3 regions of the Epibacterium sp. ABV4_022 genome follow, and region 1 is predicted to be linked to each of the others. Evidence: riboswitches for the same ligand, from Rfam matches in the RefSeq annotation. Region 1 holds a riboswitch; each other region holds the start of a gene.

What was found. Region 1 has a riboswitch for cobalamin ahead of ACXAF5_RS02380 (ABC transporter ATP-binding protein). Riboswitches for the same ligand answer to the same signal wherever they lie in the genome.
Region 2: it holds a riboswitch for cobalamin, as region 1 does, so the genes downstream of both, ACXAF5_RS19325 (aromatic ring-hydroxylating oxygenase subunit alpha) here and ACXAF5_RS02380 (ABC transporter ATP-binding protein) in region 1, are expected to answer to the same signal.
Region 3: it holds a riboswitch for cobalamin, as region 1 does, so the genes downstream of both, nrdH (glutaredoxin-like protein NrdH) here and ACXAF5_RS02380 (ABC transporter ATP-binding protein) in region 1, are expected to answer to the same signal.

The regions. Positions count from the first base shown of each region.
Region 1 covers NZ_JBSWVA010000001.1:501,520-503,775, reverse strand. Annotated here, with positions in the region: gene ACXAF5_RS02385 (ABC transporter substrate-binding protein) at 1-182, opposite strand, end outside; gene ACXAF5_RS02380 (ABC transporter ATP-binding protein) at 179-979, opposite strand; cobalamin riboswitch at 1,163-1,377, opposite strand; gene ACXAF5_RS02375 (DUF1328 domain-containing protein) at 1,555-1,716, shown strand; gene ACXAF5_RS02370 (Dps family protein) at 1,768-2,256, shown strand, end outside.
Region 2 covers NZ_JBSWVA010000002.1:51,430-53,685, forward strand. Annotated here, with positions in the region: gene ACXAF5_RS19320 (C4-dicarboxylate TRAP transporter substrate-binding protein) at 1-331, opposite strand, end outside; cobalamin riboswitch at 634-837, shown strand; gene ACXAF5_RS19325 (aromatic ring-hydroxylating oxygenase subunit alpha) at 978-2,204, shown strand; gene ACXAF5_RS19330 (FAD-binding oxidoreductase) at 2,211-2,256, shown strand, end outside.
Region 3 covers NZ_JBSWVA010000001.1:924,526-926,781, forward strand. Annotated here, with positions in the region: gene nrdE (class 1b ribonucleoside-diphosphate reductase subunit alpha) at 1-272, opposite strand, end outside; gene nrdI (class Ib ribonucleoside-diphosphate reductase assembly flavoprotein NrdI) at 254-676, opposite strand; gene nrdH (glutaredoxin-like protein NrdH) at 686-907, opposite strand; cobalamin riboswitch at 1,022-1,214, opposite strand; gene ACXAF5_RS04470 (chemotaxis protein CheW) at 1,308-2,256, opposite strand, start outside.

The DNA.
Region 1 (2,256 bases):
CCGACCATGTGATCGGACAGCCCCAGCGCCAGCATCATTTCGGTCAGGTTGACGTCATTGGAGATCGCGGCTTGCGGGACGCTGTCAAAGGTCACGTCGCGATCACAGCTCTGAACCGTGGTTTCAGCCCAGGCGGAGGTGCCTGCCAGTGCCAGCGCGACGGGAAAGAGGATATTTTTCATGAGGTGTGTTCCTGCGAGATATTGGACAAGTGAAAGGTCAGGTGATCCCGGCCCGCACGGGCCAGGTGGTCGCGGCGGGCCTGCACGCCAAAGGCCTGGGAGACGCGCGTTTCGGACAGCACCACGCCGGGTGTGCCAAAGCCCATAACGCGGCCCTCTGCCATCAGCAGAATGTCATCACAGACCTCGGCAGCGAGATTGAGATCGTGCAGCGAGGTCACGATGGTCAGATCGAGGTTCCGGATCAGCGCCAGCAGTTCGAGTTGATGGCGCACATCCATGTGGTTTGTCGGTTCATCGAGGATCAGCACCTGCGGTTCCTGCGCCAGGGCGCGGGCCACCATGACCCTCTGCCGTTCGCCCCCGGACAGGGTGGCAAGCGTGCGGTGGGAAAAACCGGTCAGGTCGAGCCTGCGCAGTGCTGCGTCAATAATCGCCGCATCCCGCTGACCCGATGTGGCCAGCCCGTCGCGATGGGGCAGACGTCCCAGCGCCACGATGTCCTTCACCGTCAGGCCGAAATCGGTCGGTTGCTCTTGCAGCACCGCCGCCACCCTGCGCGCGGCCTGCCGCGGCGGCATGGCCCACAGATCGGTCCCATCGACGAGCACCTGTCCGCTGCGCGGCGACTGATAGCGATAGAGGAGCCGCAGCAGGCTGGACTTGCCGGCGCCATTGGCGCCGACCACCCCAAGCACGCGCCCGGCGGGCAGGTGGAAACTGGTTTCATGCAGGATCAGGGGGCCACGGCGTCGCGGCGCCCAGGTCAGGCCACGCGCCTCCAGGGTCGCAGCCATTACCGCCCCCTCCGGGCAAGCGCGGCACGCGGCGCGTCACCGGCTCTGCACATGTCTCGATCACACAGCGCCATCCGCGGCTCCGCTCTTGTGTGCGGGGGATAGGCAGAACACAGGTTGGCGTCGCTCCCGGCTCGGGAGGTCAGACAGCTACCACCGTTCACCGGGACACCCCGCCCAGGTTACACATCGGGTCAGATGGCAGGTCTCCTGACTTGCGGTTCGTCATTCCCCTGCACCTTCCCGGATGGACATCCAGTGGTATCAGGCAGGGTCATTCGCCGCTCACAGTTGCGGGGGCAGTCACGGGTTTGGCGCCTTTTGGCTACACCTCACCGTATTCCCTTTTCATCCCCGCGCATCTGAGGCGACGGAGAACCATCTGGCCCAGACATGGGCCAAACGGACTGAATATGTCAACTGTTTTGCAACCGGCGACAGGCCCGACAGCACGCGGCCCCCGTCCGGGCCACAGCGCGACGATGCGTTTCTCCGGGAACAATTCGCGCCGCGCGCCGTTGTGTCTGCGAGGCCCGCACAGGGTGGGCACTGTAACACGGCAAAGGAGGCACCCCATGCTTGGTTGGGCCCTGACATTCCTGGTGATCGCACTGATCGCGGCCGTCTTTGGCTTTGGCGGTATCGCCAGCGCCTCGGCCGGGATCGCGCAGATCCTCTTTTTCATCTTCCTGGTGATGTTCGTCGCCGCGTTGATCTTTCGGGCAGTTCGCCGCTGACCCGAAGGCACGCATCGGATCGACCGACACTCCACGCAGAAAGGACATGACATGAGCACCGCATTGAACGTCAAACCGCAAATCGCACCTGTCGAGACCGGCGTCCGGGACACCACCGCCATCGCCGAGGGGCTGAGCGACGTGCTGGCGGATACCTACCGCCTGACGCTGAAAACCCACATCTACCACTGGAACGTCGAAGGACCGCTGTTCTTCTCGCTGCACAATCTGACCGAAGAGCAGTACCAGAACATGTTTGCCGCCGCAGATGAGCTGGCAGAGCGCATCCGCGCCATCGGCCACCTGACCTCCGGCAAGATCACCGGCGTCTTGTCCGACAGTATTGTCGACGACCTCGGCCAGATGCCAAGCGCCGGGGAAATGTGCAAGGATCTTGAAAGGGACCATATGCGTCTGGCCCACCGCCTGCACGCGCTGATCGAGCTGGCCGAACAGCGCAAGGATATGGTGACGGGTGACCTGGCCACCGAACGCGCGGCCTTCCACGAAAAAGCGGCTTGGATGCTGCGTGCTTTGTCT
Region 2 (2,256 bases), on a different contig from region 1:
CCAGGTTGGAAACACCGAGGAAGGGCAGCTCCAAAACGGTAATGACGCGGTTCTTGTCGCGGTGATATCCCGCGCAGAATTGCGCCATCTCGAACGCACCAATGGAAATACCATCGAGGTTTTCGCGGTTCTTGGACAGGCCGCCGTAGCTGATGTTCATGGTGAACGCGCCATCGGTCTTTTCCGAAACCAACTCCGCCAGTTTTTCGACGTGTTCCGTAAAGGCGCGGCGTTTGCCCCAGACGGACACGTTCCACTCGGTCGCCATGGCTTCGGCGGCAAAGGCACAGGTCAGGGTTGCGAGGGCGGTAAGCCCCAAGACATTTTTCATAATTTCCTCCCCAATTACGCATCTGAAGTGCGCGGTATGGGCGCAGGATCACCATTATGCCCCGGTTTGCCAACCCAAAAGTTGGATCCGATCGCCGGTGAACGCGGCAGACGCTGCGTAGCAAGGCGTTCCACAGCGGATTGAGAAGAACCTCGTCACGGATTGGACTTAGCCTGCACTAGCCGGCGGCCGTCCCGGCAAGACCATGTCGACAGGGCCGCTGCAGCGCACCGGGAATCCGCGCCTTGTCTCGAACCAAATAAACAATGTCGCAAATCGCAGATCGGGATTTGCGAATCTCGGTACAACTCGGTCCCAGAGGTGCCGCCCGGCGTGTCCGGGTGGAGAATTGGGAAGCCGGTGTAAATCCGGCGCTGCCCCCGCAACGGTCATGGAGACAGCGGGTGTGACATCGGCCACTGGGGGGAGGAACCCGGGAAGGCGTCGCACTTGGACCATCTGGTCTTCTCCTGAGCCCGGAAACCAGCCTCGAAAGATATCGTCAACCGCGGGTGGCGGTTTGGGCATCTTGAAGGGCGCGGCTTCCTCCGTTGCGACCTGACGGATTCCCATTGCCATCTGCACAAAAACCAACCGCGTGACGCTCCGTCTCAGGATCGCGAGCAGGCGGCAGGAGAGTCAGGGAATGAACAGCAATCTCAATGCGCTGATCGCCAATCATACGCCGGGTCATGCGCTCGCGCAGGCGTTCTATACCGACGCCGAGGTGTTCGAGACCGATCTACAAGAGATCTTCTACAAGGAGTGGCTCTTTGCCATTCCCGCCTGCGAACTGGAAAAGCCCGGCAGCTATGTGACCCATCAGGTTGGGGCCTTTAATGTCATCATCGTGCGCGGCAGCGATGATGTGATCCGGGCGTTCCACAATTCCTGTCGGCATCGCGGGTCTGTCATCTGCAAGGCGAAGAAAGGCAACAATCCGAAACTGGTGTGCCCCTACCATCAGTGGACCTACGAGCTGGACGGGCGTCTGCTTTGGGCTCGGGATATGGGACCGGATTTCGACCCTGCACAACACGGGCTCAAGACAGTCCACTGCCGCGAACTGTCGGGGCTGGTCTATATCTGTCTTGCGGAGGACGCCCCGAGCTTTGACGCGTTTGCCGACACGGTTCGCCCCTATCTGGACGTGCACGACCTGTCGAACGCCAAAGTGGCCTACGAGAGTTCGATCGTGGAGAAGGGCAACTGGAAACTGGTCTGGGAGAACAACCGCGAGTGTTATCACTGCGGCGGCAACCACCCCTCCCTGTGCCGGACCTTCCCCGATGATCCGTCGATCACCGGTATCGAGGGCGGCGAAACCCCCGCCAACCTGCAAGCGCATTTCGACCGTTGCGAAGGGGCCGGTATGCCGTCAAGCTTCTTCCTGAACGACGACGGGCAGTTTCGGATTGCCCGCATGCCGCTCAAGGAAGGCGCTGAAAGCTATACCCTGGATGGCAAGACGGCGGTGCGGCGCTGGCTGGGGCGGGCGGCGTTTGCCGATGCCGGCTCCTTGTTGAAATTTCACTATCCGACCACCTGGAACCACTTCCTGTCGGACCACTCCATCGTGTTCCGCGTCACCCCGATCAGCCCGACGGAAACCGAAGTGACCACCAAATGGTTGGTGAACAAGGACGCGGTCGAGGGCGTGGACTACGATCTCAATCGCCTGACCGAAGTCTGGGTCGCCACCAATGACGAGGACCGCGAGGTCGTCGAGTACAACCAGATGGGTATCAACTCCCCCGCCTATCAGCCCGGGCCGTATTCCGCGGTGCAGGAAAGCGGCGTGCTGCAATTCGTGGAGTGGTACCTCAATACCCTTAAGCGCAACCGCGATCCCCAAGCCATCGCGGCGGAGTAAGACCAAATGCCCAAAATGAGTGAACGCGCGATCTGGAATGATACGGAGATGC
Region 3 (2,256 bases), 420 kb from region 1:
TTGCCATAGGCCGCGTCCCAGATCTTGCGCTGGAAATTGAGCGAGTATTGATCCAGCACTTCGGGTTCGTAATAGCCTTCCTCAACCAGGTAGCGCAGCTTCTCGTCCAGCGAGTGGAAGAAGACGGTGTTCTGGTTCACATGCTGAAGAAAATACTGCCGGGCCGCCATGCGGTCAGCCTCGAACTGGATGTTGCCCTCGTCATCGTAGAGGTTCAACATCGCATTCAGCGCGTGATAGTCGAGGTCGGCGGTTACGCTTGCGTCAAGCATGTCTGCTGCTCCTGTGCCGCCCAGAACCGGGCGAGGCCCGCGCGGATGCGGGCGATGTCTGTTTCGGTTCCCGCCAACTCAAAGCGGTAGAGGACGGGGACATTGCATTTTTTGGCGATCACATCCCCGGCGAGGGCGAAGGTGGTGCCAAAGTTGCGGTTGCCCCCGGCAATCACGCCCCGCAGAAGGGCACGATTGCGCGCGTTGTTCAGAAATTTGATGACCGGTTTCGGCACCGCGCCACGCCCTTCGCCATCGGCAAAGGTGGGCGTGACCAAAACATAGGGCGCATCTACGTCCGGGAAAGGCTCTGTCTGCGGCAGCCGCAGAGCCTCCAGCCCCAGTTGCTCCATCAAACGGGCCGTATTGCCCGAACGGGAGGAGTAGTAGACAAGCCCGGCCACTCTGGCGCCTTAGGCCAGCTGGCCGATCAGGTCGGGACGGAATCCTGCCCAGTGATCGTCGCCTGCGACAACGACAGGTGCCTGACGATACCCCAGCCCCTGAACCATCTCCATGGCGGCGGCATCCTCGGTCAGGTCAACGAGATCAAAAGAGATCCCCTTGGCCTCCAGCGCGCGGGTGGTGGCGGTGCATTGCACGCAGGCCGGTTTAGAATAGACAGTGATGCTCATCTGCAAGGTCCCCTCAGGTGGTATCTGCTCGTATGTCTGGTCAGGCGAAAACGGACACGAGAACCCGGCGCTGACCAAAGCACCGAACCACGCGTCCGGGCCCTCCGCCTCGGTCGTCGTTCAGTTGCTTTGGCAGGTCTCCTGACTTTGCGGCTCAGACGCCCGGTCCCCCTTCCCAATGCCGGTCATGCATCAGTGGTCCAGGATAGGCTTGCCGCTTACAGTTGCGGGGGCAGCGCCGGATTTCCACCGACTTCCCTCTTCACCCGCGAGTCACCCCGCAAGCACCAAAGCACCCGCATATTGCGTCTTTTGTTAGGGAACTGTCAATATATGGTTATTCACACAGGGGGGCTTTTCCTGTGGATGAATCACGTGTCGCGCGCAGTCTCCGAGGGGGTCACGGCACCAGGCTGGTCGGATCGTCAACGGCGACCAAACGTTTCGCGGTTCCGAACCCCAGTTCGACCAATTGTTCGGACGGGCAGGTGCTGGCAGCGCCACCGGCCTGGCGAAACCCCTTGAGGCGCCCGATGTCGATCGATTTCATGGCCTCCACCGCGAGACCGTAGTGATGACCGTCCTTTTCCAGGATCATTATGCCGGACTCCGATCCGAACTGGCCATCGCCGTGCCCGCGGCGGCGCGCGCAGTCATAGACCGGCATCAGGCGACTTTGATACGAGAGATTGGCGAGGTGGCCGTCGTAATCTGCCCCTGAGATGCTGGTCGGCAGCCGCATGATCTCGCTGACGGCTTCGATCGGGACGGCAAAGTCCCCACCTGCGGAAACCGTCAGATAGCGCCCCGACGCAGAGCGCAGCGCGGCGAGACGGTTCTCATCATACGCCGGTTCCGTGCCGACAGGGTGGTCCGAGGGTTTGCCCTGGGCATCTTTGACCGCGATCTGAGGCGTGGTCTTGAGGCGATGCGATGTTTCGGCCAGTTGCAACAGGTCCGGGTCCTGACGGCAAGCGGCCACGTCGATCACCAGACACTGCTCATCCTGTTCGTCAATATGCACACCGCTGAACAGCTCCCGGCGTGAGGTGACACTGGGCGGAAAATCATACACCGCGCCTGCCTCAATGTTCATGACACTGACAACCTGGTCGACATGAAAGGCCAGCGCATGATCGTCGGGAAACTCAATAATGATGCCTGCCGCCGCCTCCGGTCTCTCTCCCGTACTGGCGAACCCGAGGTTTTCCAGCGTGTCCAGCATCGGCATTTCCATGCCGTGGCGCTGAATCAGACCCAGGCAGGAACTGCCGCTTATCGGCCAGGGGCTGAGCGGACTGGTGGGAACCGTGGAGGCGATATCCGACATGGCGATCAGGAAATTCCGC